One region of the Lysinibacillus sp. NPDC097287 genome, then DNA from elsewhere that is predicted to be linked to it. Evidence: riboswitches for the same ligand, from Rfam matches in the RefSeq annotation. Region 1 holds a riboswitch; each other region holds the start of a gene.
What was found. Region 1 has a riboswitch for S-adenosylmethionine ahead of ACIQ2D_RS12940 (O-acetylhomoserine aminocarboxypropyltransferase/cysteine synthase family protein). Riboswitches for the same ligand answer to the same signal wherever they lie in the genome.
Positions count from the first base shown of each region.

Region 1 (10,117 bases):
CCAGTTCCTGAGGATATTGATGTCAAAGATGAGGATTAAGAGTACAAATTAAAAATTCCCGTGCAGCGAATTTGCCTGCACGGGAATTTTTTAAATCGTCACAACAAAGCCTGCACGTTTGCCGATAATTTCTGCGTAATCTTCGACCATAACACTTGCTGTCGGATACATGCCTGCACCTGGGCCAACTAGCGTTAATGTGCCAATATAATTTGTATTCAGTGCTACTGCGTTGTTTACGTCATCGACTGGATAAAGTGGATGTTCTTTATCAACTAATAATGGGCCGACTTTTGCTACCACTTTACCATCTGCTAACTTTTCAACCTCTGCTACATGGCGGTAACGTAAGCCTTTTTCATTTGCTTCTTTCACTTGCTCTGCTGAAATATTGTCAATACCTATTACCTCTACGTCAGCCCAGTCTGGTTGCGCACCAAATGCTAGTGCACTTAAAATCATTAATTTTTTGAAAGCATCTTGACCAGATACGTCATTATACGGATCAGCCTCTGCATATCCTAGTTTTTGCGCCTCGGCTAATGCATCTCCGAATGACCAACCTTCCGCACGCATTTTCGTCAAAATATAGTTAGATGTACCGTTTAAAACGCCTTGGATACGACTTACATCGTTTACAAGAAGAATGTTTTTCATCGTTTTAATAACAGGTACACCGCCTGCTGTTGTTGCTTCAAATCCTACAAAGACACCATTTTTCTTAGCTAGCTGTTGCAGCTCTAGACCACGTTTTGCAAACATCACCTTATTTGCAGTTATTACATGGCATTTATGCTCTACTGCACGTTTTAAATAACCATATGCAGGTTCTTCATTGACAATCGCTTCAAAAACGACCTGCATGCCTGGCTCCGCTAAAACTTCATCCATGCTCGTTGTCATTAAATGTGCTGTACCTGGTACACGCTCACGACTAGTGTCCGTTACTAAAATTTTTGCAACTTCTAGCTCAATGCCTAACTTATTCTTAAGCTCTTCTCGTTTTTCATTTAAAATATGATAGATTCCTTGCCCAACTGTTCCAAACCCTAAGATTGCTGCCTTTATTGTTGCCATTACTGTCATTCCCTCCAACGTACGCTCCAAAGTTTTTATAAAAAAATTTGTGCATCACACAAATTCAAATAATTCAAAATTTAACTTAAAGAAAATTGTAACGTAAAAAAATACAATGTACAAGAAAAATCTTTCTAGGAAGGACATTTGTTTCTCCTAGATGTGCAAAAGAAATCGTTTTCATACTATATATTATACGTATTTTTAACACTTATATAATTTTGAACAAATTTTGACGTTTCATTCTTTCGTGTAGATTGCCCATTTATCTTTACTTCCTTCTATTATAATAGTCTATTTACTTTTGGAGTAAAAAACTCGCTCCCCTATTTTAGAGAACGAGTTGTAGATTCAATATATGAAAGAAAATTAGCTTGCTTTAGTTAGTTGTACATAGCGATATTGTGCTAAAGCCGCTTGTACAACCTTTTCTTCATCTTGCGTGAAGCTTGGTATCGCATACGTGCGTTCTACTAACTGAAATGTACCGTACTTTAAATAGTACTCCGTTGCTGGCAATGCAATATGGTGGTCAGTATGTACCGTGTACGTATCGAATACTTCCTTCACTGTATACTCTTTCTCTTCTGTATACACGGCTTCTTGAAAGGCAGTGTGTCCAAAAGCCTGTTGCCATCGTGTTTCAACTGTCGCAAGTAAGTGCTGAATGGACATGTTATTCACAAACTCATCACTTTCATTTAATTCATAAATAAGATACGATGCAACGTTCTGTGCACTATAAACATTTCCCATTTCAAACACTCCTTCTCCGTCAGTTCTTTAAGATCGAAAGTAGCTGCTGGCTATGTAGCTACTTTCGATCTTTGCTATATATTCAAAAGTGAGGGGGCACTTATGAAAACGTAAATTATATAGTTATTCGTTACGGTTGGTAGCCTTCTAACGTTTAACTTAATCCCTAGTATATAACAAGGTTTTAAAGAGGTCAACAAAACTTATAAAATTACTTGGTATTATTTTTAAAAAAATTCAGATAATCCATCGAATGGGATGAAGTCTTGATATAGCAACGTTTTACGTATTACCAAATGAGGCATTTCGAATGGGAAAATACGCAAACGTTACAACTATCAATCTAGTTTATCTAAAATTAAAGTACTCTAATTAGGATTAGGCTTCTACTTGCCCGGCAGCTACAACTTGTACAATTGCTTGTTCTAAATCTGCAATAATATCTTCTATAGCTTCTAAACCGATTGATAAGCGAATGAGCTCCTCAGATACACCAGTTTGGATTAGTTCTTCAGCCAAAAGCTGTTGGTGCGTTGTAGATGCTGGGTGAATAATTAATGATTTTGCATCCCCTACGTTTGCCACGTGCGAGAATAATTTTACGCTGTCGATCAGTAGTCGACCAGCTTCACGTCCACCTTTTATGCCAAATGTGAGCACTGAACCGAAGCCATTTTTCAAATATTTCTTCGCTAGATCATGTGTTGGGAAATCTTCTAAGCCATTGTAGTTTACGTATTCCACAGATGGGTGGTTGCGTAAATATTCAGCGACTGCTTGTGCATTTTCGTTGTGTTTAGGGATACGCAAATGAAGCGTTTCTAAACCTTGTAATAAGTTAAAAGCCGCATCGGCACTTAATGTTGGGCCGAAATCACGAAGTAATTGCACGCGCAGTTTTGTGGCAAATGCAGCCGTTGCTGTATCAATTCCGTATCGTAAACCATGATAAGATGCGTCTGGTTCTGTAAAGCCTGGGAAACGACCTTGTGTCCAGTCAAATTTCCCTGCGTCTACAACAACACCACCTAATGTTGTTCCATGACCGCCAATCCATTTCGTTGCTGAGTGGACAACGATGTCTGCACCGAATTCGATTGGTGTTGAGCCATAAGGAGAAGCAAATGTGCTATCAATAATCAATGGCAAGCCATTTTCATGTGCAATATTCGCTACTGCTTCAACATCTAATACTTTTAAGCTTGGATTTCCGTAACCTTCAGCGAAGATTGCTTTTGTTTTTTCATTAATAGCTGAACGGAAGTTTTCTGGATTTGTTTCATCTACGAATATTGTTTTAATACCGTAGTTTGGTAATGTGTTTGCAAGTAAGTTATATGTGCCTCCGTATAAAGAGCTCGCTGCCACTATTTCATCGCCAGTACCTGCAAGGTTTAAGATTGAAAACGCGATAGCCGCTGCACCAGATGAAAGTGCTACTGCCGCTGTACCGCCTTCTAATAAAGCGACGCGTTTCTCAAATACCTCTACAGTTGGGTTAGTAATACGTGTATAAATATTGCCCGCTTCTTCTAAAGCGAAAAGACGTTGCGCATGAGCAGTGTCTTTAAATACGAAAGCTGTCGAACGGTAAACCGGTACTGTACGAGAGCCTGTCACTGGGTCTGGCTCTTGGCCACCGTGTAGTAGTAGTGTTTCTGGTCTAAAATTTGTCATTGAATAATTCCTCCTTATTGGTTGTTTTTTTACGATGGTACCGGAGATGAGGAGGATTTTTGTGTAGAAAACAAAAACCCCCTTCAGTTAAGAAGAGGGTTGCGGTTGCAAGTTTTCCTCCCCTTATCTGCCAGATCCAAGTATAGAATCTGTAGGAATTAGCACCTTAGCAAGTTCGTCACTTGCTGGTTGCCGGGCATCATAGGGCCTATCCCTCCGCCGCTCTTGATAAGAGTATGTGATTCAATTTCCATCGTTGTTACACAGTATAAACAATAGTCTATTTTTCTGTCAATACTAAAATTTTATATTTTCTGAACCTTCCGTCTGCTAAATCCCGTACTATAAATACATATACTACTAAAAATAAATATTTTTTGAAAGGAGCTTTTTATGATTCAATTTGCCATTATATGTATCCTAGTTGGTTACCTAATCGGCTGTATTCATGGCTCTAAAGTAGCGCAGTTTTTTTCGGGCGTTGACTTGAAAAAAGCTGGACATGGCAATGCTGGTGCCTCAAACGCCACGCTTTCTCTTGGATGGAAATACGGTATTTTAGTAGCTCTCATTGATATTGGAAAAGGCGTTGTAGCAATAATTGCTGTACATCTTTATTTTGCAGATACCTCACTATTTACAGTGGAACAAATTTGGCTACTTACGTATACGATTGCTGCTGGTGTTATTTTAGGGCATAATTTCCCGTTTCATATGGGCTTTAACGGTGGCAAGGGGACCGCTTCCATAATCGGTATTTTGCTAGCAGTCGATTGGAAAATTGGTCTTTTCGCACTTATTTTATTTGTCATATTATCATTCGCTACAAATTACTTAATCGTAGGTGTACTTGAATTTTATCTTGTCTTTTGTACCGCGACTTATTTATGGATTCCAGGCATTGGCCCTACCCTAATTGCAATTGGACTATTTATCATTGCAATTGTTTTGCACCTTGAAAATATTAAGCGGCTCGTTCAAGGAACCGAACCAAAGGTAACATCCGCTTTTAAGAAGAAATAATATTAAAATAGAATTTTGTCTTTTCCATGACCTTGAATTCTCTCTTATAAATCCATGTTTTCTATAAACAGAGCATATTTTACATCCTTCCAAAATTCACAATTAATTTACAAATTACTTTCTTAATAAAACATCTAACCAACCGATGTTATGGGTAGTTGTAACTATACTTGTAAATTGAAAGGATGAATCATTATGTCTACTTTCGAGAAAGCGGTCCCTAAACGAAATTTAAAACCATTATGGATTGGCTTAGCATTCGCAGCCCTACTTATTATCACATTTTTACCAAACAACGGGGACTTACCTGTAGTGGGTCAACGTGCTTTAGCTATTTTAGCATTCGCTATCATACTTTGGGTAACTGAAGCTGTGTCCTATCCCGTCAGTTCTGCGATGATCATTGCGATTTCTGCCGTATCACTCGGTCTTGCGCCTTCTATGGAGGATCCTTCAGTTGAACTTGGCACAAAAGCTGCGTTAAAAATGGCACTTGGAGGCTTTAGTAACTCCGCTGTAGCACTAGTGGCAGCAGCACTCTTTTTAGCGGCTGCCATGCAAATCACAAATCTACATAAACGTTTGGCCTTATGGGTTTTATCGATGGTTGGTACAAAAACAAAAGCAATCGTTTTCGGCGCAATTTTAGTATCGATAGTTCTAGCATTCTTCGTTCCTAGTGCTACTGCTCGTGCAGGCGCAGTTGTACCAATCTTACTGGGAATGGTTGCAGCTTTCGGTTTACCACGTGATAGTAAACTTGCTGCCCTGCTCGTCATCACCTCTGTTCAGGCCGTTTCCATATGGAATATTGGTATTAAAACGGCTGCTGCGCAAAATATGGTTGCATTGAACTTTATTCAAAAAGAATTCGGCATTGATATCTCATGGGGCGCATGGTTCATTTATGCAGCGCCTTTCTCAATCATTATGTCGATTGCATTGTTCTTTATTATGATTACACTAATTAAACCTGAAACGAATAATATCGAGGGTGGACGTAATGTCATTAAAAAGCAATTAGCTGAACTTGGTCCATTAAAAGGACCCGAAATTCGTTTAATCATTACATCTATTATTTTATTATTTTTCTGGGCAACAGAAGGAAAGTTACATCCATTTGATACCACTACTGTAACCATTATTGCGATCGCAATTTTATTAACACCAAAAATTGGTGTATATACATGGAAAGATGTTGAAAGGGTTATTCCTTGGGGCACCATTATCGTCTTCGCTGTCGGCATTGCACTCGGTACGATTTTACTTGATACCAAAGGAGCACAGTGGTTGTCTGACGCTGTATTCGGTTCACTTGGCCTAGACTCTATGCCGATTCTAGCGACAATTGCACTCGTATCTATTTTCAACATTTTAATACATTTAGGCTTTGCAAGCGCAACAAGTCTTTCTTCTGCACTAATACCAGTATTTATCGCCCTAGCTACAACCATTACGATGGATGTTGACCAAGTCGGCTTCGTATTAGTCCAACAATTTGTCATCAGCTTCGGCTTCTTATTACCAATTAGTGCACCTCAAAATATGCTAGCCTATGGTACAGGTGCATTCAGCGGGAAGGATTTCTTAAAATCGGGTATTCCGTTAACGATTATTGGCTATCTGCTTGTACTACTCTTCTCAGCAACATACTGGAAGTGGATTGGCTTACTATAAAATAAAAAAGGCCTTGAAGGACGATTGAACGTCGACTTCAAGGCTTTTCCATCATTTTATTTAGAGAACGCAGGATCTTTCATTGTGCCATTTTTCGCTAAATTCACATGCCAAGATAAAGCTTTTTCTAAGTCATGTGGTGTATGGTGGCCACCTGTTGCTTCATTTGCATCATTGAAGTAAGCCCATAATTGCTCGCGATAATCTGGATGCACGCAGTTATCGATAATAAGACCAACACGCTCTTTCGGTGCTAAACCACGTAAATCAGCTACTCCTTGCTCTGTTACGATGACATCTACATCATGCTCTGTATGGTCTACATGTGACACCATTGGTACGATACTTGAGATGCTGCCGCCTTTTGCGTATGATTTCGTCACGAAAATACCTAATCGTGCATTACGCGCGAAGTCTCCTGAACCGCCAATACCATTCATCATTCTTGAGCCTGATACATGTGTAGAGTTTACGTTACCGTAAATATCTACTTCAAGCGCTGTATTCACAGAAATTAACCCGAGTCGACGGATAATTTCTGGTTGATTTGAAATTTCTTGTGGACGTAATACTAGTTTGTCAGCGTATTTTTCAAAGTTACCGTACACGCGGTTTCCTACTTCTTCAGATAGAGTGATAGAAGTAGCAGATGCAAAGCTTACTTTGCCTGCATCGATTAAATCAAATACTGCATCTTGTAATACTTCTGAATACACTTCTAAGTTTTCGAATTCAGAATCCTTGAAACCTAGTAATACAGCATTTGCTACTGAACCTACTCCAGATTGTATTGGTCGCAAGCTCGTAGTTAATCGACCTACTTTAATTTCATCACGTAAGAAATTAAGTAAGTGATTCGCCATAGTATCTGTCTCTTCATCAGCAGGAACAATTGTTGATGGAGCATCTAAAATATCTGAAACAACGATACCTTTTACTTTATTAAGATCTAGTGGGATACCGATTTGTCCAAGACGATCAGATACATTTAGCAACTGAATTGGATCACGCTTACCTTGTGGCCCTGGCACATAAATGTCATGGACACCCTCTAATGCATCAAGTTGCGCTACATTTAGCTCGATAATAATTTGGTCAGCTTCTTGTACGAAGATTGGTGAGTTACCAACAGAAGTTGTTGGAATAAGTAAACCATCTTCTGTAATAGCAGTCGCTTCAATAATTGCGAAGTTGATTGGGCCAATGATTCCTTGGCGTACTAACTCTGCGTTATGTGAAAGATGAGCATCAACAAATGTGATGTCACCACTGTTAATTTTATTACGGATACCCGCATCTGCTTGGAAAGGTCCACGCTTGCGAATAACGCCTGCTTCTGCTAGGTATTGGTCAACTTCTGGTCCAAGTGATGCACCTGTATATACATCTACCTTGAAACTCTCTGTTTTCGCTTTTTCTACAAGTGCAAGCGGTACCACTTTTACGTCACCAGCACGTGTAAATCCACTCATACCAAGTACCATGCCATCCGAAATCCAAGATGCTGCTTCCTGGGCTGTTACTACTTTGCTTCGTAACTGTTCATTACGAATCTTTTTCGCTACTTTTTCTTCCATTTTTTATTCCTCCATCCTATTTGTGATTACTTCAACTAGATTACTTGTCCAATCCATTGGTACACCCAACCAATTGTGGAGAATACAGATCAAATAACCCGTCGCATATCCAATTTTACACCAAACAGAACATTTATACCATATCTAAGAAAATATTTTACTTTACGAGTTAATTATGGGTTTTCACACATTATCCAAGAATAGTTTTAAGACCATACTATTTATGTTCACACATGGAATTCATTCGATTTTACGAGAGAAGCGTGATATGCTTTTGTTAATTACATACATATCGCAAAGGAGAACTATCACATGGTTAAAGAATTATTACGCAATCACTCTTCCGTTCGAATCTACGACGGCAATCCTATCTCTAAGGATATAGTTGAAGATTTAATCGCAACAGCGCAAATGGCTGCTACATCACATTTTGTCCAAGCATATAGCGTTATTTGGGTAACAGATGAAGCGAAAAAAGAAAAATTAGGATTATTATCTGGTAATCCACGTCAATATGAAACCTCTGGTGGAGCTTTTGTTTTTTGCGTAGACTTTAAGCGTCTACAAATGGCTGGCAAATTAGAAGGTGTTGACATCGTTGCGGATTCAGCAGAAAACGTGCTTGTCGGCGTTGCGGACGTATCCTTATTCGCACAAAACTTTGTGATCGCGGCAGAATCTATGGGCTACGGTATTTGCTATATTGGTGGCGTACGTAACAAGCCTGAAGAAATTAGCGAACTGTTTAACTTACCAGACTATGTATTCCCATTATTCGGTCTAACAATTGGCGTACCTGCTCGTCGTAATGAAGTAAAGCCCCGTTTACCAGTAACAGCTGTGCTTCATGAAAATGAATATAACCTTGAAAAATACGAGGAGCTTTTACCGGCTTACAATGAAACAATGGAGGCTTACTATAATAGCAGATCCTCTAACCGTAAAATCGATAACTGGACAAAACAAATGGCTGATTTCTTAATTGATCAACGTCGTCCGCATATAAAAGATTTCTTGGCAAACAAGGGCTTTAATTGGAAATAATTATTTGCATATGTGGAGTTACTATCGAAGGATAATAACTCCACATTTTTCATGTTATGAAAAAATAATCACTCACAAATAGTCCATTTGTCTTTACATAGTGGAATATTGCCTTTGAAGATTAAACGAAAAGACTCTTTCTATTCCCAAAAATTCCTTTAATATTAAAAATGGGAGCTCTATATCGAAAGGAGTTGTGCTAAAGTGCCCTATTTAAATAAAGATCTTGCTCGTACCTTAGAACTGCAACATAAAAGATCTGTCAGAGGTTTATTTTTAAAAATTCAAGACTTAAATAATGAATGTACGATGTTAAGAAAACGGATTGTTGAGCACATTGACTTAACTCAATACAGTGATGCCATTGATTACGTAAATAAATATGTTACACATACTTCTATTTTAAATTTAAAATTCATTACTAATACCCAAAATTTAGAGGTCGTTGTTCTACACGCAATCCTTCTAGAATTTATATTAACAAGTGAGACCGCTCAATCTTTCGACTATGAAAATCAATTGCTCGAAGGCTATATAGAAGAAATTTTAGCATTGAATGAGCATGCTCCAACTCTATTTGCTAATCATAAAGAAAAGATGCTTCAATATATAAACTCCCAAATAACATAAAAAAAGACGATCACAGCAACATCACATTGCCCTGATCGTCTTTTGGTCTATTGTAAGCCTTTTATGATTAGTTTCCGAACTGGCAAGAATTGTTCACCTGTATCCCCGTACGTTACCAATACTTCATCGCCTACTTGTAAATAGATTGTAAGTGGCTCTGTCTCTGCGCTGACTAAGTAATTTTCACCGTTATCTAGTAAGAACGAAACTTCTGTGTAATCACCAAGTCGTTCCTTATAAACACGTTGCACTTTCCCACTTACAGTTTTCTCCTCGGCACTCGAACTGCCTTCTACCGTACTACTGCCTCGACTTAATGCTGTTTTATATAATTTTAGTGCTTCTTTAGGTGTTGTAGCATACGCTGAAATTTCAGGATTCGCCGCTGACACGATGAAATAATTTTGTAGGAAACCATTTGCATCTAGTACGGCTGTTAGCCAACTTGCTTCACCATAGAAGTTATACAGTATAGGCATTTCCCCTGACCATTTTTTCTCGATAAATTTCTTTTCAATAATTTGTAATGCACCTTGCGAATCCATATATGATGCATCTTGGTTACCTGTGTAATATGTCGCTTTGCCTGTTCTAGCATTCGTTAAAGAATAACCAAGCATCGAATCGACACCCTCTTTAGGACTTGTGAAATCAGT
Region 1 covers NZ_JBIWCX010000008.1:104,323-114,439, forward strand. The annotation lists gene ACIQ2D_RS12925 (DNA-binding protein) at 1-39, shown strand, start outside; gene ACIQ2D_RS12930 (homoserine dehydrogenase) at 91-1,077, opposite strand; gene ACIQ2D_RS12935 (hypothetical protein) at 1,447-1,833, opposite strand; gene ACIQ2D_RS12940 (O-acetylhomoserine aminocarboxypropyltransferase/cysteine synthase family protein) at 2,212-3,510, opposite strand; SAM riboswitch class I at 3,631-3,745, opposite strand; gene ACIQ2D_RS12945 (glycerol-3-phosphate acyltransferase) at 3,904-4,533, shown strand; gene ACIQ2D_RS12950 (DASS family sodium-coupled anion symporter) at 4,729-6,210, shown strand; gene scpC (succinyl-CoA:acetate CoA-transferase ScpC) at 6,267-7,787, opposite strand; gene chrR (class II chromate reductase ChrR) at 8,100-8,831, shown strand; gene ACIQ2D_RS12965 (hypothetical protein) at 9,036-9,461, shown strand; gene ACIQ2D_RS12970 (hypothetical protein) at 9,509-10,117, opposite strand, start outside.

Region 2 (10,117 bases), on a different contig from region 1:
TACCACCAAATAATGGTCCAATCATCCGGCCACCTGTTGCTGCACTATTTATAATGCCTTGATAGAAGCCTTGACGACCTTTTGGTGCAAGCTGATTTGCAATCGTCGGTAATACTGGTGTATAGAACATTTCACCAAACGTTAAGACGACCATCGCAGCTGCAAACATTTTAAAATCACCTGCAAATGCGACAATACCAAATGAAATTGCGATTAATACAACACCGAATACTAACTGACGTTTTAAATTATTTTCCCAACGCTTCACGAGTGGGGCAATTAATGGCTGCGCCAGTACGATGAGTAATCCATTGATTGTCCAAAGTAAACTATATTGCTTTAAACTTAAGCCCAAGTCCAGTGTGTAAGAAGAAATTGTCGCACTCCATTGCGAATATGCTAACCAACATAGAACTGATGATGAACTAATTATCAATAGTGCATAAAACGGTGCTTTATTTGTGATTCGTTTACTTTCACCGATTACGTTTTTCGGTGCAACACTGCCTGTCTCGAGGCGTTTAAACGTTAATAGTGCAATAAATAAGAACAACACATACATCCATAAATTAACCTTAAATACATTATCAAAGCCATTATCAGCGATAATCCCCGCTAATGCAGGACCAACAGCAACGCCTAAATTTTGCGCTAAATAAATGGCATTAAACGCCTTACGACCACCTTCAGGCCAAGCCGTACCTACTAGTGCAAACATACTTGGATAAACAATCCCCCCACTAAAACCGAGCAATGTTAAAAACCATACATAATGCGGCCATTCATGCCACATCGTGAGCCCCACTAAAGTTAATACAGTAAGTACAATACCTAGTATTATCGCTTTATAGCCACCGATTTTATCGAATAAATAACCACCAAGTAAGTTTCCTAAAACGCCCGCTGCTGAATTTAGCATTAAAACAAAACCCGCCATTGCAAGAGTCTTTCCTAAATAATCATGCATATAAATCGCATTCAATGGCCATAAAAAAGAATTACCCGTCGCATTCACGAGCATCCCGATAACTAAAAACCACACAATTTTCGGCATTTCCAGTCCCCCATTATTTCGACACTCTAAATAGATAGTTTATTCTGAATTCCGAAAATTGACAAGAAAATAATTTTATCATTTCTTCATAGTAACTCGATATGAGCAAAATAATGCCCTAAAAATACCCAATCTATTTTAAGAGGTATTCATCTTCATGAATGGGTGATTTCCGTTCCGGCTGTGCGCTTTCCGGGGGGGGCGTCCGATGAGCCGCTTCACTCAGCAAGCCTCGCTCCAGGGTCTCATCTAGGACGCTAATCCCCCAGGAGTCACCCAGACTACTACGGGAAAGCGAGTGCTGGAGCGGAAAGCAACTACCACTTTATTAGATGGAAGTAAATGCTTACTTATTTACTCATTATGAGTAGTAATTATTATCCCATGACGTAACGCACTACGCATGATAAAATATAACGTTAGAGGAGTGAAACATATGACAGAAACAAACTTTCCTTTTCCTTCTGAAGGGAAAAGATATTATACATGGAATCGCTATTTACGCGATCAGTTCGGCCATAAAGTATTTAAAGTAGCACTTGATGCAGGCTTTGACTGCCCGAATCGTGACGGCACAGTAGCCTTCGGAGGCTGTACGTTTTGTAGCGCTGCTGGTTCAGGTGATTTCGCAGGGAATAAAGTTGACCCTATCGACGTCCAATTTGCTGAAATCCGTGATAAAATGCATCAAAAATGGAAAGACGGCAAGTATATGGCGTACTTCCAAGCCTATACCAATACGCACGCCCCACTTCCTGTCCTTAAAGAAAAATTTGAAGCAGCTCTTGCACAAGAAGGCGTGGTCGGTTTATCGATTGCCACGCGCCCCGACTGCCTACCTGATGATGTGGTGGAATATTTAGCAGAGTTAAATGAGCGCACATATTTATGGGTTGAGCTTGGTTTACAAACTGTACACGAAAAAACAGCTAACTTAATAAACCGCGCACATGACTATGCAACATATGTAGAAGGTGTGGAAAAACTGCGTAAACACGGGATTCGTGTATGTTCGCATATTATTAATGGACTTCCACTTGAAGACTATGACATGATGATGGAAACAGCTCGTGAAGTAGCAAAGCTAGATGTACAAGGCATTAAAATTCACTTACTTCACCTATTAAAAGGTACTCCTATGGTGAAGCAATATGAAAAGGGTATGCTTGAATTTTTAGACCAAGATGTCTATACAAAGTTAGTAGCAGACCAATTAGAAATTTTACCACCAGAAATGGTCATTCACCGTATTACTGGCGACGGGCCAATTGACTTAATGATTGGGCCAATGTGGAGTGTCAACAAGTGGGAAGTATTAAATGGCATTGATGCAGAGCTTGAAAAACGAGGAAGCTGGCAAGGGAAACTTTATAATGCTGAGGTACCAAAATGAAGTTACAACGAGTTTTGCAATATGCGCAGCAGCTTTTGAAAGATTCCATAGAAGAAGGCGATACTGTCGTTGATGCAACTGCTGGAAACGGTCATGATACGTTGTTTCTAGCACAGCTTGTTGGGGATGATGGACAAGTATACGCATTTGACGTGCAAAAGACCGCCGTCGATGCAACATTACATCGCTTACTGGATAATGCTTTAGAGCACCGTGCGCTTGTCCTCCATACTGGGCATGAACAAGTCGCTAAACATGTAAAAAAGCCAGTAGCTGCTGCTATTTTTAATCTTGGCTATTTACCTGGTAGTGATCACGATATTATTACAAAGCCAAACACAACAATTCAAGCAATTCAATCATTGCTCGACCTATTAAAAGTAGGCGGCATCATTGTACTCGTCATTTATCATGGACATGAAGGTGGAAAAGAAGAACGGGATGCAGTCATTGACTATGTCTCTACATTGCCTCAAAAATTTGTTCATGTTTTGCGATATGAATTTTTAAATCAGCAAAATGACCCCCCCTTTATCATTGCATTAGAGAAAGTAAAAGCTTTCCCTACTAATTAGAAGACAGAAAAAGAGGCTATCCAATAAACCCTTTAAGCAAAACAACGGGCTTTCTATATGGTAAAAATCCACTTCGCTTTCCGCGGGCACAGCGTAAGTCGCAACCCTCGCTACGCGCGGTTTGTTGCGTCTTACGTCTTGTGCTGTTCCCGCAGGAGTCTACGTGGATTTTTACCTGTATAACAAAAGTACTCTCAACACACTATTTCACTTTTAGGACAACCCCCTCAGTCTGTAGGCAAACATAATGTTGTTTGCATAACGGTGTTTAGTTGTAAAACCGGCAAGCTCCGCCACTTCGCTTTTCGTGATCTCGACTGTCACGCTTTCCCACAGAAGTCCACGTGACGGGGCTTGCCTTGCATAAAAATGAGCTACCCTATAGGCTTAAGAGTACTTTATAACAGATGTAAAAGAATATTATTTTTGTTTCAACTTGTCGACTCGCCCATTATATAGGGATAGCGTGAATTAAATCGTTCTTAAAGATATTGCAAAAAAGATGGTGCTTCTACTTTTACTAACTCGTATAGAAAAAATCTAGTTGATTGGAGTGGAAGGCGGCGACTCCTAGGGGATCAGCGAGCAACTTGAGACCCTGCAGGAGCAGTGTGTTTTGCGACGAAGCGGCTCAAGGCTCTCCCCCTGGAAAGCGCCCGCCTGTAACGGAGATCGACGGGTTCCTTGTACACTCTCATAATCGTTCACAAAGAATTTATTGAAGTAATTGTTTGCAAAAATATGAAAAGAGACTATGAATTATATCATAGCCTCTTTTTATATTATTTATTTTTACGTTTTTCATTGTAGTCAACCCAGAAGTCTGCACCTTTAATACCTAGTTTACGAGGATCGAAGACAGGGTCTTTTCCTTCTTTTTTCTGTTTATCGTAATCTTTTAATGCGACAATTGCTGGTTTCATAATAATTAAGATTGCAAGTACATTAATCCATACCATTAATCCTAAACCTACATCCCCCATTGCCCAAGCAAGATCGGACGTTCTTACTGTACCGTAGAAGGCTGCACATAAAATTGCAATCTTCGCTAACCAAATGAATATCTTCTCCTTTTGCCCCTTGAATAGATATGCTACATTCGTTTCAGCGATATAGTAATAAGCCATAATTGTCGTAAATGCAAAGAAGAATAATGCTATTGCTACGAATGGTGCACCAAAGCCTGGCAATGCAGACTCAACTGCATACTGTGTATATGCTGCACCCTCTTTAATGCTTTTCGCAAACGTCATTTGCTCTTCGCCTGTTAAGCCACCTTGATTGAATTCACCTACATGAATAAATGGTTCAGTCCCTTCAGCCGCCTTCTCAACCTGAACGTTATACATGCCTGTGAACAAAATCATAAATGCTGTCGCTGAACAAATCAGTAATGTATCAATGTATACAGAAGCCGCTTGCACAAGACCTTGTTTCGCAGGGTGTGAAACTTCTGCTGCTGCAGCAGGGTGCGCACCAGTTCCTTGACCTGCTTCATTAGAGTAAATACCACGCTTAACACCCCAAGCAATTGCTGAACCGATAATACCGCCAAAAATTTCTTGTGCGCCAAATGCACTTGTGAAAATCAACGCAATTACATTAGGTACTTCTGAAATATTCATCACGATAATGATAATTGCCATGATCACATATGCTAACGCCATGAAAGGTACGATAAATTGGGCAGCATTTGCAATCGATTTAACACCACCAATAATAATTCCACCAAGTAATACTACGATAATCAAGCCTGTAATCCATGTTTCAATACCAAAAGCGTTTTCAACTGCTCCTGCAATGGCATTCGCTTGAACACCCGGCATTAAAATAAGCATAGCGATTAACGCTGCAATTGCAAAAATAATTGCAAACCATTTTTGCCCCATCCCTTTTTCAATGTAAAAGGCAGGACCACCACGGTATTCTGTTTCCTTTTCTTCTTTATAAATCTGAGCTAATGTCGATTCAACATAAGCAGTTGCTGCACCAATGAAGGCAATTGCCCACATCCAAAATACTGCACCAGGTCCACCCATACCGATAGCAGTAGCAGTACCAGCGATGTTACCAGTACCTACGCGGCCTGAAAGTGCGATGGATAGAGCTTGGAAAGAAGAAATCCCTTTTTCAGACTTCTCCCCCCTAAACATTAATACAAACATGTCTTTAATGTGTCTCACTTGGACAAACCGTGTAATAATAGTGAAAAATAATCCAACTAATAAAATGCCATAAATAAACCACGGTCCCCATAAAATATCATTAAGCGTCCCTACGAGTGTCTCCATTTTATCCCTCCCCATTCTTTAATTTCCTATTTAAGACATTATAGTATTACACTTTTCAGAAAATTACAATATTTTTTCTAGATCAATACTATCTTGAAAAATTATTGCTAAATAGGGAGAAATATAGGTTATTTTACAATATATCCTACTGAGCGAAGTACGTTATTCATAAAGTCCCTCATATAGATAAAAATCTCTTCACGCTCTACCTCGTGAAACAGATTATGATAACATTTTGGCCATTCTTTATATTGAATTTCAGTTAAATCCTGCTGAAAGAGCCAGTGACGAGCCATTCTTATATCTGTAATAGAATCTCTTTCCCCGGTCATCACAAGCATAGGCTTATTTGGGAATTCACCTTTTGGCAAAGCTATTAAATCTTTTTTTAGCATTTGTAGGTCACGATACCATTTTACTGAAACAACTGTCATAAAGGGGAAATCATCTTTCATCTCCTCTATGCCTTCCACACTGCGTGTTAATTTACCAAATCCAATTTCATGGGTCATCTTTACGTTCGCAGTTAGTGCACTTAAAGTCGTTAAAGCGTTCGATAATTTACCTGGCTGTAATTTCAATTGCAACCATGGAGAACTTAAAATAATTCCTGCACACTCATACTTTCTCTTATGCATCATACGTAGTGCTAGTGTTGCACCTAGTCCATGCCCAATTAAAAAAACAGGTAACTCATATGAAAAAGCATTTTCTATAAGCTGTCTTGTATATTTATAATATTCTTTAAAATCCTCATCATGGGCACGTGAAAACTGCGCTTTTGTCCCATGATTCGGTAAATCCCCCATTACTACGTGGAAGCCTTCCATTCTAAGTTTTTCTATAAGCCACGCATACCAGCGGTGATTCTCATACGCACCATGAAGAACGGCAATTACAGCCTTGGCTTGTCCATCAGCTTCCCATTTCCACATTTAACATACTCCTCCTGAAACTTAGTTACACAATTATTATAACGAATATCATGATTTTTTAACATTATTCGACGATTTATCTAAACAATCGTCGAATAATATTAAATACTACTGATGTTTGTAGATCTACATGTTGTAGGATTTTTAGCCATCTTCGCATAGTTGTAGCAAGCTTTGGCTACTATTTTTATTGTAAACGAATATATCGAACAAGTATGATACAAAATCTGGATGAAGTATTTTTCTTATTTAAGTGATGCTTCTAGTATAATTACTAAATGGCGTAATTGATTTTCACCTTTCTAATAACTTGCGTATTTGATACGATAATATCACATCACGTAAAAGAAAAGAGGCGGTTAATTTGATCTATCCTTTTAAAGATAAAACCCCAGACATTGATCCATCTGTCTTTATTGCAGACTATGCTACTATTACAGGCGACGTCAAAATTGGGGCTGAATCAACAATTTGGTTTAATACGGTTATTCGAGGGGATGTATCTCCTACAATTATCGGTAAACGAGTAAGTATTCAAGACCTTTGTTGCTTACATCAAAGTCCTAAATTTCCACTAATAATTGAGGATGAAGTAACAGTTGGTCATCAAGTGACACTACATAGTTGTACAATTCGGAAAAATGCTTTGATCGGCATGGGCTCTATTATTTTAGACGGGGCTGAAATTGGCGAAGGTGCCTTTATCGGTGCGGGTAGTCTAGTACCACCGGGTAAAGTAATTCCTCCTAATAGCTTAGCTCTAGGACGCCCAGCCAAAGTCGTTCGTGAATTAAATGCAGAAGATAAAGAAGATATGGAACGCATTGTTCGTGAATATGCTGAAAAAGGACAATACTATAAATCACTGCAAGAATAAGGGAAAAGGGGAACTAAGATAATTTCTTAGTTCCCCTTTAATCATTATAGACCAGCTTTAGCTCTTAATACGTCAGCTTTATCTGTCTTTTCCCATGGTACATCTAAGTCAATACGACCGAAGTGACCATATGCTGCTGTTTGTTTGTAAATTGGGCGACGTAGGTCAAGCATTTTAATAATACCTGCCGGACGTAAGTCGAAGTATTCGCGGATCCATTCCACGATTTGGCTTTCTTTTACTTTACCTGTACCGAACGTATCAACAGCGATTGATACAGGTTGTGCTACACCAATTGCATAAGCAAGTTGTACTTCTGCACGATCTGCAAGTCCAGCTGCCACGATATTTTTCGCCACGTAACGTGCTGCATACGCTGCAGAACGGTCAACTTTTGTTGCATCCTTACCAGAGAATGCACCACCACCATGACGCGCATAACCACCATAAGTATCAACGATGATTTTACGGCCAGTAAGACCTGCATCACCTTTAGGTCCTCCGATTACAAAGCGTCCTGTTGGATTAATGAAGTATTTTGTATTTACATCTAATAATTCACTTGGTACAACAGGTCCAATCACAACTGCTTTCAAATCAGCTTGAATTTGTTCAAGTGTCACTTCTTCATCATGTTGTGTTGAAATAACAATCGTATCCACACGTACTGGACGGTTATTTTCATCGTATTCAATCGTTACTTGTGTTTTACCATCTGGACGTAAGTATGCTAGTTCGCCTGATTTACGTACTTCGGTAAGACGACGAGCTAATTTATGTGCTAAGCTGATTGGTAAAGGCATAAGTTCAGGCGTTTCGTTACATGCGTAACCAAACATTAGACCTTGGTCTCCTGCGCCAATCGCTTCGATATCCTCTTCTGTCATAGTTCCTTCGCGTGCTTCTAATGCTTGGTCAACACCTTGTGCAATGTCTGCAGATTGCTCACCGATTGCAACTAATACAGCTAGGTTTTCAGCATCAAAACCGTACTTCCCACGCGTGTAACCAATCTCTGCTACAGTATCGCGTACGATTCCTTTAATATCTACATAAGTAGAAGTAGTAATTTCTCCTGCTACCAATACTAGGCCCGTTGTTACAGTAGTTTCACACGCTACACGTGCATTTGGATCTTCTGCTAATATGGCATCTAAAATTGCATCCGAAATTTGGTCACAAATTTTATCTGGATGTCCTTCTGTCACACTCTCTGATGTAAACAGTCGACGGTTTGTCATTTGGTTTCCTCCTATTACTCTTGCGAATAGTGCTCGCGAAATTAATACGGTACTCATTACCCATGTCAAGTTCGCTCCAAAGGGAATGAACTTCAAGCCGTTGTTGCTGTCGTTTCACTTTCGCACAAAAAGACACGTTGTTGCTGTCGTTTCACTTTCGCACAAAAAGGCAGCTGCTGCTTAAACACGAGGATTTCGAAAGGCTTATCCCTACTTATAATAAGGAAGAAAATAAATATCGCTACTACGGTAGTTATTTTTACAAATAAAAAAATCCTCTACCCACGCTTATACATGAGGAAAGGATTTGTAATTTCGTAACCTTTCACTCTTATCGTTCAAGGGAAATTCCCCTGCATCAGGTTGGCACCAACGCATAACGTGAAATAAGTTATGCAGGTTGCCGGGTTTCATAGGGCCTGACCCTCCACCAGCTCGGGATAAGAGTATCCGTTCAATTCCACATAATACGCAAATCAGTTGCCTATGTCAAATATTTTATGACGTTTTCGCAAATTGTAATAAATTCTCATAAATATTTTTTTGAATTAGTATAGATTATTTAGTCAATTGTGTTATACTATTTTTGAAATTAAGAAAATCTCCCTGACTCAGGGAATACTATAAAAAAGGATGGTATTTAATCGATGAATTCAGTAGAAATTGCAAACGAACTGAAGGAATTATTAAGCGGCGAGAACATTAAAGTTCAACTTTCAGTACCACAATTAGTAGAAAAAGCTACATCTCGTGGTGAAGCATTGTTAACAGTAGATGGCGCAGTTAGCGCAGAAACTGGTAAATACACTGGTCGTTCACCTAAAGATAAATATACGGTAGAAGAAGCAGGCTCAAAAGATCAAATTGATTGGGGCAATGTAAACCAACCAATTTCATCTGAAGTATTTGATAACTTATATGTAAAAGTAGTGAACTACTTAAAAGAAAAAGATGAACTTTTCGTTTTCAAAGGCTTTGCTGGCGCTGATAAAGATTCACAATTAAGCATCCAAGTGATCAACGAATACGCTTGGCACAACCTTTTTGTTCATCAATTATTTATCCGTCCAACAGAAGAAGAATTAGCATCTCACGTTGCAGACTTCACAATCGTTTCAGCTCCTAACTTCAAAGCAGACCCTGCTGTTGATGGTACAGCTTCTGAAACATTCATCATCGTGTCTCTTGAAAAGAAAGTCATCTTAATTGGTGGTACTGAGTATGCTGGCGAAATGAAAAAATCAATTTTCGGTATCATGAACTACTTATTACCACAACAAGGTATCCTTTCAATGCACTGTTCAGCAAACGTTGGTGAAGCTGGCGATGTAGCACTATTCTTCGGACTATCTGGTACTGGTAAAACTACGTTATCAGCTGATGCTGATCGCAAATTAATCGGTGACGACGAGCATGGTTGGTCTGATAATGGCGTATTCAATATCGAAGGTGGTTGCTACGCAAAAACTATCAATCTTTCTGAAGAAAAAGAGCCTGAAATTTACCACGCAATCCGTTTCGGTTCTGTATTAGAAAACGTTGTGGTTGATCCAGAATCTCGCGTATGTGACTACGATGACGGTTCATTAACTGAAAACACGCGTGTTGCTTATCCAATCGATTACATCGAAAACATCGTAACACCATCTGTTGCAGGTCACCCAAAAACAATCGTCTTCTTAACAGCCGATGCTTATGGGGTATTACCTCCAATCAGTAAATTAACAAAAGAGCAAGCAATGTACCACTTC
Region 2 covers NZ_JBIWCX010000006.1:24,042-34,158, reverse strand. The annotation lists gene ACIQ2D_RS10375 (MDR family MFS transporter) at 1-1,054, opposite strand, end outside; gene mnmL (tRNA modification radical SAM protein MnmL/YtqA) at 1,491-2,447, shown strand; gene mnmM (tRNA 5-(aminomethyl)-2-thiouridylate-methyltransferase MnmM) at 2,444-3,022, shown strand; gene ACIQ2D_RS10360 (alanine/glycine:cation symporter family protein) at 3,805-5,313, opposite strand; gene ACIQ2D_RS10355 (alpha/beta hydrolase) at 5,442-6,248, opposite strand; gene ACIQ2D_RS10350 (gamma carbonic anhydrase) at 6,613-7,125, shown strand; gene metK (methionine adenosyltransferase) at 7,170-8,366, opposite strand; SAM riboswitch class I at 8,695-8,813, opposite strand; gene pckA (phosphoenolpyruvate carboxykinase (ATP)) at 9,014-10,117, shown strand, end outside.
Region 2: another riboswitch for S-adenosylmethionine. It lies ahead of metK (methionine adenosyltransferase); the one in region 1 lies ahead of ACIQ2D_RS12940 (O-acetylhomoserine aminocarboxypropyltransferase/cysteine synthase family protein).

Region 3 (10,117 bases), on a different contig from region 1:
CGAACGATGCGACTTTTTAGCTAAGGTCAAAGAAATTGAAGAAGTTGAGTACAAATTACTGAGAGAAGATCAAATTATCTACACATGCATCCATCCAGCAGCTCATGAAGAACAGGTCCAAGCTATTCTAGACAGCAAATGTATTGCATTTACTGCAGAAGATTCACATAGATTTGGCTCAGTAAACTGTGAAGCTGCAGGTAAACAAGGAGCTTTAATGGGCTTACAAGCAATGCTCACAATTAATGGAGGTAAAGGGAAATTTGTAAGTGGATTAGCTGGAGCACCTGGCATGAAGGTCCTTATTCTCGGCGGAGGTATAGTCGGAAAATCTTCATTACAAGTACTACATTCTTTAGGGGCTTGGTGTACCGTTATGGACATAAATATCGGAACATTAAGAGAAATCGGACAGATATACAATGAAAAGGTAAACACTCAACTATCAACGAAACAAAATATTAAACAATTGCTTCCGGAAATTGATATGGTCATAAATTGTGTGAAATGGCCAAAAGGAAGTAAGGACTATTTAATCGATCGAGATATGCTTAACCTAATGGAAAAAGGGTCAGTCATTGTGGATATTAGCAATGATACTGAAGGGGCGATTGAATCCTTCCGTGAAACTACTCATGATAATCCAACTTATATTGAAAATGGTGTTGTTCACTATTGTGTAGGCAATATTCCTGGCGCTATTGCAAATTCAACATCTGTAGCATATGCAGCTTCGGTATTAGGCCACCTTAGATCTATTCTAAATTCAGGTGTCACGAAAGCTTGTATAAAAGATGGGTTTTTAAGAAGAAGTCTAACAGCTTATAAAGGGTATCTGACACATGAAGAAACGAGTGCTATTCAAAATAGAGCGTGGGTAAAACCAGAAGATATTCTTGGTATTACACAAGAGAGATTGGACGTTGCTCCACCTGCTACAGTTACAAAATCAGATAATTTTTTAACACTTTAATTAGATAAAGGGGATTGGTCTATGACGTTCTATACACTATTGGTAGATTTTACGCTCGCCAGTATACTTATCTTTATAAGTATGTTTATGCGATCGAAAATTAAATTTTTTCAAAGGAACTTTATTCCGGCTAGTTTAATGGCTGGTTTCTTAGGTTTAGCATTGGGGCCTGGATTCTTGAATCTCCTACCTTTTTCAGGAGATATCGGTTCTTATGCAGGAGTCATCATCATTTTTGTATTTGCTTCGGTAGGGATTAATGGATTTTCATTCTCCCCAGGGAATATGAAGAAAGATCTTAATAGAATGGGGGCATATGCCTCATACAAAATATTGATTATGAGTGTGCTCATTTTCGTTCCAGTGGTTTTCTCAATAATAGTCATTTCTAAATGGGTTCCTGATATTAACTATGGTTTTGGGTTATTATTGGCAGCGGGATTCTATGGTGGTCACGGAACAGCAGCCGCAGTAGGGTCAACTTTTGAGAATTTAGGTTTTGCAGCCGCAACAGATCTAGGTATGACATCAGCCACTATTGGTATTTTAACAGGTATATTTGGCGGACTCATATTTATAAAAATGGCTACAAAAAAAGGATACACACACTATGTGAAAGACTTCTCCGAAATTTCAGAGGACATGAGAACGGGTTTAATAAAACCTGCTAATCGAGTTTCTATGGGAACGGAGACAATTTCGCCGATAGCACTTGATCCACTAGCTTTTCATGTTGCGCTTTTACTGATTCCATCCGGGTTAGGATATTTGCTAAATACATATATCGCAAACACTTGGGGGCTAGACTTCCCAACATTTACAATATCGTTCATCGTCGCGTTAGTCATGTATGCAACTATGGGGCGGGGAAAAACAGGAGTCTATAAATATGTAGACGAAAATGTGGTAAATCGGTTAGGTAGTTCGGCTACTGATTATCTTGTATTCTTTGGGATTGCTTCTATAAAGCTACCGGTTATTATTGAATACGCACTTCCACTAGGATTATTAATGCTTTCAGGTATTATCATTGTCGTACTTCTGTTATGGGTAGTCGGACCAGCCATGAACTATGAAAGTTGGTTTGAACGTTCAATATTTGTTTATGGATATGCAACAGGCGTCTTTGCGATTGGTCTAACTCTATTAAGAGTAATAGATCCAGAGAATAAATCTAAGACACTTACAGATACGGCTATTGTTGGCCCGCTGAATACGCCGATTGAGTTATTTGCATGGTCTGCGGGTCCAGCCATGCTGCTTGGCGGACAACATTGGTCATTTGTAGGTATTTATGCAGCCATTTCGATTATATGTATTGTCATCTCTATTAAGTTTAAATGGTGGTATTGGAAAGTGCCTTTAGGGGATAGACCAGATGCCTCTGCACCCAATAGTGAGTGATGATGCAGAAGAGTATCAATACCGTTGAAATTCCCGCTTTAATAAGGTAAAGAAATCACTAGAATTGCACAGAAGTAATTTATAGAAGGGTTACCATCAATAATTAAACGTTGTAAGATTAAAATGACGGCTTTCTTTTGTTAAAGGAAGGCCGTCTTTTTTATACTTCCGTCAATTCTCCCCTGGCTATTGCTCACTTTTCCGTCATTTGTGACTAGCTTAATTTATGGTAATATTTAGTTGGTATAATCGTTAATGCAAGATAACTAATAGAACTTTAAGATTTCAAATAACGTGCTGCGAAGGAGAGATGAGTTTGAAGTATTTCACGGTATACGCTTCTAAGAACGATACTGATGATATTGGAAATGGGATTATAGATGTTTTCACAAAAGGTTTTCGAATCAGGAGAAATGAAAATGAATATTTTATTCAATCTAAGACGCTTTTCAACAAATCTAAAATTACAATAAGGATTATTTCAGAAGATACAGATCCAGATTACTTCGACAAAAATATTCCTGGGATGATGGGGTATTATGATGAAATTCCTTTTGAAGATGAGAATCTTAAAGGGTTGGTGTTGACACAAATATCCGTTTTAAATACGATGATTGCTATCGAAATGGAGAAAGAAATTAATGAAGAACAGATGCAGTTATTTACTAGCCTGCTAGCACAAATAGGTGGAATTGGCTTTTTACCAAACGGTACTTTGCTAGATCAAGATGGTCTTGTTATTGTTTATCCTGATGGGAAATCAGGACCTGCCAAATTCAGACCGCATGGTTGTACAAGAAAGATAATGGGACATGAAGTTACGTCTGAAGAAGGCGAACAAAGAAAGAATAAGACAATTGTTTATTTAAATGAAAAGGGAATTTCATTTATTAATTCACTACCTCAGCTTCCACCTTTAGCGCATTATCAGTTTAGAACACAGGAAGATATAGCAAGAAGAGCTGTTGCGTTATTAATTGTTATCCAATATGCGTGCGATGTGGTGCAAGGGGGAGATATACATGAATCCAAAGACTTCTTCATGAATATGCTGCAGAGATATGGTGTGGACGAATACCTGACCAACAAAGAAAGAGATTTTTTCCATACAGAAGAACCGAATAGGCAAGAAGCGGTCGATATTTCTTGGCAATATGAAGCATACTGGGTACTTATTTGGGCATTGGGTCTTGTTGATACACTCGATTTTCCTGACGATGTTTGCGACTGTGAGTATGCAATCAAAGTTGTTTCAAGCTGTGAGTCGTTCGAACATTTTTATGTCAAAACTTCGATGCGAAACAAGGCGGAGATTATGGATGAAGCAGACAAAATTTATAGATTGCACTGGGCTTGTGTAAATAGTCGAATACATGAACAAGAAGCACCTGCAGGTATGAATGAAAGTATCATCATTGAAAGACGTAGGGGATTATTCTGGATGATGGGGCACCTTGATGAAGAATGGGATCATATTTCAATGGATACCTAACTGAAGATGACAAAAAGGGCACTTAGCATAAAGGGTGCCCTTCCTTTTATTATTTATAGTGATATGTGCTTGGTTGTCGGTCTCTTCGTTGAATTTGTTTAAACCATGCTTGATCTTTTTCTTCTTGTTTTAATGTATTGACGATGGAGGATGAACAGCTAACACAGGTTCTAGCTTGCGTAATTTTGCCACATCGTTCGCACGGGGCACCAATATTGGGGAAAATAGTGTTTTTTAGTTTTCCTGCTTTCACCCATTTATAAAGCAAGTCGGAAGAAACGCCTGTTAATTCAACGACTTCATCATTTGATAAGTTACGATTGTTTTTTCTTAGTAAAAAATGAAGTAATTCCGAAAAAATATCTTCTTCTCTCGCATCTAGTTTTTTCCCAAACAGCTGCATTCTACTTCGCTCCCCGCCTTTTAATTGATGGTTTCGGTGATATTGATAGGGTTCTCGTCATACTTATAATTTTCCCAACGATTACGGGCTAATTTCCTGTATTTATTTGAAACGCTTCGATCCGAGATTAAGCGGGAGAATCCCTTCTTTGCATCTTTTATATCTCCAAGACGAAGACTCAACTCTGCATTTAAAAATTGAATTCGCTCCTCGCCTTCTTGATTGGTAGCAAAAGACTTGCTGTAAAATTCCCTTGCAGACTGTAAGTAGCGCATTTCAGCTTCAGGGTCATTTTTTAATCGATAGAGCCACGCTATTTTCAAAGCTAGGTTTGCCATTAGAAGAGGCTCTTCCATCGAAGATTTTGACACAAGATAGGCTAGCTTGTAGCTAACAATCGCATCATCTATCGTGCGCTCCTGGCAAATGTTCACCGGTTTTTGGAGCTCTTTAATGTACAATTCATTAATCAGTAGCATGAATGGCCCATAGGTTCTTGTCATGGACTTATGATAGGCATAGCCACAATGAGGACAGACAGCTACTTCATATAATAATGGATTCAAACCTTCATAGACTGGCATGAAATCGGTATGTTCTTCAATGATCTTATAGCGATTAGGACGTACTTTGTATGTTGTAAAATGCTTCTTGCAAAATTTGCAATCTACATTACTTTCGTAATAGTAAATGTTAAATCCCATAAGAACCAACTCCTTTACATCGGGTTAATTATCGTTCCTTTTGTTCTAGTAATACTCTGTATGTAATAATTCAATATATTTAATCAATGTTCTCTTATTCTATCAATTATATGTAATTTGGTATACTCCTTTGGAATTATTAATACAATACCTGCTACTTTCTCATATTGTTTTTAAGAGCAAAGATTACTAAATTTGTCTTACAACGGCATCTGTAGTTGGTGGAGGATTTGATAGTAGTTAATTAAATTAAGTGCAAAAGTTGCTCTATATAAGCAACTTTATGGTGTTATTCAAACCAATCCAGATAGGTGTCGACTATTGAACGCTGTAGTATAAAATGACCACTTGTGAATTGTATGTGAATAATATTATGCCAACTTACATTTTTTCAAAGTGTAACGTTGGAATTGAAAGTGTTACTCGGAGCTATTAGCGTATTTTTATGAAGTGATAGAAAAATGTTATAGAGTAACTAGAGAAGGGCTATCAAAGTCATTAAAAATGATTTTGATAGCCCCTTTTTATTTTAGTATTTTACATTTTTAAAACATATAATCAAGGCAAAATAGCAAATGAACGTACAGGGAACCCAGATGCTTTTTCGGGTTTCGGAACAATATTAAAAATAATTGCACCCTTTGGTGGTAGCTTATCCAAGTTCGTCATGAGCTCGATTTGATATGTATCTTGGTCGAGTACAAAATATTCACCATCTAACTTGCCGTTTTTACGAAAATCAGCTGCTGAATCAGTGTCGAATGTTTCATGACCTATAGCATTTACTTTTCGTTTTTCAAATAGAAACTTTAACGCTTCAAATCCCCAACCAGGTATATGATTATTTCCATCCTCATCTTTATTGTTGAAAGCTTCTTTATCAGGCCATCGTTTACTCCAATCCGTACGAAGTGCAACAAATGTCCCAGCTTCAATTCTTCCGTATTTTTCCTCAAAGTCAAGAATATCTTGCACACTTAACGAAAGGTCATTATTGGATTCTGCTTCCTTGGATTTATCAATAACGACAAGTGGTAGGACAAGCTCTTTCAGTTCTAATTCATCCAAGTAGCGTGTATCTCGAACGAAGTGAATGGGTGGATCGATATGTGTTCCGTATTGTCCAGGAAAAGTGAATTGTTGTGCAAAAAATCCATCTTCATGTGAGAATAACGTCTCAAATTTTGCATCGTCAAACATAAAAAAGTGTGGCGAATCTTGTCCAAATGTGTGTGTTAAATCGACCCATTCTTTTGATTTCAATAGTTGAAGTGCTTGTAAAAGATCATTTGTCATAATGTGTTTCCTGCTTTCCTAATATTTTAGATAAAAAAAGAGAACCCAATTTGTAAAAGAGGGCCCTCGTGCATACTAACTGAAGTTATTCCTCTCATCTTTAAGGTGATTTTCACCGATTGGAATTAGCAACATGCTAGAGCTGGTTGCTGAGACTTCATAGGGACAACCCATCCGTCTCTCTTGATAAGAATATAAGTGTGTGAATTTTCGGAAATATATTACAGCCACTTTATCATATTAAATAGAAGTTTACAAGTTCAATAGGGATACTCTGTTAATTGATGTATCCACTACTTTTTTTGATTCACCAATCTAATATTAATGTCAGTCCACAACAAGCATGTTCAGTAAAACGAATTTGAATGCCATCTGGTGTGAATTTTGTGTCGAACTTAATAGTAATACCAGTTGAGGTAATTAATCTGTCAACTTCTGCTTTATTTGAAAGTTGTGCAGCACTCATGAGATTGTGGGCGAACTGTTCTGAATCTGCAATTTTACTTGTTAGCAACTGAGATTGTTGCATTATGGCCTGCATACTTTTCGCTGAAATCTTTAATTGACGCGTGTTTACAGGTGGAAATGAATTATTATTTGTCGGCATTGCCAATTGACTAGGGAATTGAGCGAGAGACGAATGATTTGCCATTACCCACATCGGATAATGATTTGAGTAGGAATAATAGGGATAGTAATTGTAATACAATAAAATTCCTCCAATTCAATAGCTGATATTATATCTTATGAATTGTTCTGCTTTTAGGTGTAGCGTGTGATTTTTGGTTTGAACTCGAATGTGCAGCTACTTTTGAACAACGATTTAGTCAATGATTTAGGTATAAAAACTGGTGTAACGGGCAAAACCTTTTATGTGATGAGTTTCCATGGAAGGGGAGAATGATAATGAGTTCAGTATTAACTGCAAAAAAACGTAATGCAGGCCCTCAATCGACTTTAACTAAGCTTAGAAAAAGTGGTGATATTCCTGGTGTCGTTTATGGCTATCAATTGGCATCTACTGCAATTTCACTGGATGCAAGAGCGTTTGCTAAAGTGTTAGCGAAAACGGGGACTAATGGTGTATTTCAATTAGAGGTTGATGGGAAGAAAGTGAATGCTGTACTAAATGAACTGCAGCGTTGTGCGTTAAAGGGCAATATAAAGCATTTAGATTTTAAATCCATCAATATGACAGAAGAGTTGGAAGTCGATCTCCCTGTGACACTAGTAGGGGATGCAATCGGCGTGGCAGATGGTGGTTTTCTTTTACAGCCACATCGAGAGGTTAGAGTGAAGGTGAAACCATCAGATATACCAGAAGCACTAGAAATCGATGTGTCGAATGTGGCGATTGGTACTTCACTGTATGTCGCAGATATTCGAAATAAATTCCCGTTTGAAATTTTAAATGAGGATGACTATACATTGGTTGCAATTACACCACCACCTGCTGAAAATAAACAAGAAGAAACAGTAGATGGAACGCCTGAAGTGATTGAAGCAACAGGAAAAAATCCTTCTGGACAAGAAGAATAATCTAAACAAATAGGCTACGTCATAGGTCAATGCTTTGACTTATGACGTAGTTTTTTAATAGCTGTCTTTTTGTTTGTTTTCGAAAATTATCCATATTAATGTGACGATCGCTGCAAGCATGACCATTAGGAAGCCATAAATGGGTGTATGTTTTAATGATTGATATTGTACAACCAATCCACCTACGTAAGATCCTAGAAAAATTCCGATATTGAAGGCAGAAATATTTAACGCTGAAGCCATCGTAGTAGCTGTGGGTACATATTTTTCAGATAGCTGAACGGCATAGAGTTGTAAGCCGGGTACACTCATAAACATGAATAGCCCCATAAGTAAAACCATAACTAGACCAACAATCTGAGATTCTAATGAAAAGTTAATGCCTAGTAGTGCTAGAGCAAGACTGATAAAGATGAAGAATAATGCGCGTAAAGGATTATTATTTGCAAGGCGTCCTCCTACAGTATTTCCTATTGCTACACAAATCCCGTAGACGACTAAAATAACTACGATTGCTTGAGGGGAGTATCCCATGTGTTTTTCTAAAATGGGAGATACATATGTGTATACGACAAATACGCCGCCGTAACCGATTGCTGTAATGAAAAGAATTAACAGCATTCGTACATTACCCAAAACTTTACCCATATCACGTATCGAAATTGGATTACTCTTTGATAGATTACTTGGCACGAGTAATGCATTGCTTATTAAACCAATTATGCCGATGATTACGATGAAAACAAATGACATACGCCAGTCTGTTACTTGACCGATGAAAGTCCCTAATGGAACGCCGGTCACAGTTGCCAAAGTCAAACCTGTAAACATAAATGCAATGGCACTTGCGCGTTTATTTGGTGCTACGACATCAGCGGCAATGACAGCGGCAATCGACATAAATACACCATGTGCTAAAGCTGAAATAATACGACCTATTAGTAGTAACGAGAACGTAGGTGCCATAGCAACCCATAAGTTACCGACGATAAAAAGTGCCATGACGAGTAATAGAACCTTTTTACGATCAATTCGAGACGTTAAAACTGTTAAAAGTGGTGCTCCAATTGTTACACCTAATGCATAGATTGATACGGTTAAGCCTGCAGTACTTAATGAGATACCGAAGTCATTTGTAATGAGCGGGAGTAGCCCCACACTTATAAATTCTGTAGAACCAATACCAAAGGAACTGATCGCTAGAGCGAGGAGTGTTAGTTTGGCATTTGGTGTTGTTGATTTTGTCATAATATTGAGCACTCCTTTGATATTTTAAATAGGGTGTAGTATTATTCATACGTACTAAAGAAGCATGTAGGGTACTTTTAGTTACTTTTGAATAATACAGGGGGTTCACGATGAAGAAAGTTTATAATATTGGTGTTGAAGCCACGCTTGAAGTAATCGGTGGGAAATGGAAGCCTATTATTCTATGTCATCTCAATCACCATGGCCAGATACGTACGAATGAGTTTCGTCGATTAATTCCTGGTATTTCACAAAAAATGTTGACGAGTCAATTGCGAGAATTAGAGCAATGTGGATTAATCAATCGTAAAGTGTTCAATCAAGTACCACCCAAGGTTGAATATTCATTAACACCGTATGGACATGAACTGGAGCCCGTGCTTAACTTACTTTGCACGTGGGGTGAAAACCATATCGAAAAATTAATTGATAATGGTGAAGATGTTCTTCTAATGCAACGTGATGAGGATATTGCTGTTATGCAACCATCTTAATATAAGTGAAAAAGTCTTAAGGTAGATACCTTAAGGCTTTTTCTACTTGTGTTGTTATGAAGTTCTATTACAGTACGAAGTCAAATTCTGCTGGGTCTGGACCAACACGTTTGTCTAGGTTCATGGCATTCATTACTTCCATTTCTTCATTAGTAAGGCTGAAGTCAAAGATGTCTGCATTTTGAATCATACGTTCTTTACGTACTGACTTAGGAATTGTGACAACACCATTTTGAATATCCCAGCGTAAAATAACTTGTGCATTTGATTTGCCGTATTTTTTTGCGATTTTCGCAATCGTTTGATCTTCAAGAAGTCCACCTTGCATTAATGGCGCCCAAGCTTCTAATTGAATATTGTGCTCTTGGCAGAATGAACGTAACGCTATTTGTTGTAAACGTGGGTGGAATTCTACTTGGTTAATAACTGGTGTTACGCTAGCTGTTTTTAATAAGTCTTGTAAGTGAGATATGTTGAAGTTGCATACACCGATTGCTTTGATTTTGCCCTCTTTGTATAGATCCTCAAGTGCTCTCCATGATTCTGCATATTTATTTTTACCTG
Region 3 covers NZ_JBIWCX010000007.1:21,385-31,501, forward strand. The annotation lists gene ACIQ2D_RS11395 (alanine dehydrogenase) at 1-973, shown strand, start outside; gene ACIQ2D_RS11400 (sodium/glutamate symporter) at 995-2,377, shown strand; gene ACIQ2D_RS11405 (DUF4272 domain-containing protein) at 2,694-3,869, shown strand; gene ACIQ2D_RS11410 (hypothetical protein) at 3,919-4,272, opposite strand; gene ACIQ2D_RS11415 (DUF2225 domain-containing protein) at 4,293-4,976, opposite strand; gene ACIQ2D_RS11420 (cyclase family protein) at 5,535-6,272, opposite strand; SAM riboswitch class I at 6,364-6,465, opposite strand; gene ACIQ2D_RS11425 (YuzC family spore coat inner layer protein) at 6,580-6,981, opposite strand; gene ACIQ2D_RS11430 (50S ribosomal protein L25/general stress protein Ctc) at 7,179-7,811, shown strand; gene ACIQ2D_RS11435 (MFS transporter) at 7,866-9,059, opposite strand; gene ACIQ2D_RS11440 (winged helix-turn-helix transcriptional regulator) at 9,170-9,553, shown strand; gene ACIQ2D_RS11445 (aldo/keto reductase) at 9,621-10,117, opposite strand, start outside.
Region 3: another riboswitch for S-adenosylmethionine. It lies ahead of ACIQ2D_RS11420 (cyclase family protein); the one in region 1 lies ahead of ACIQ2D_RS12940 (O-acetylhomoserine aminocarboxypropyltransferase/cysteine synthase family protein).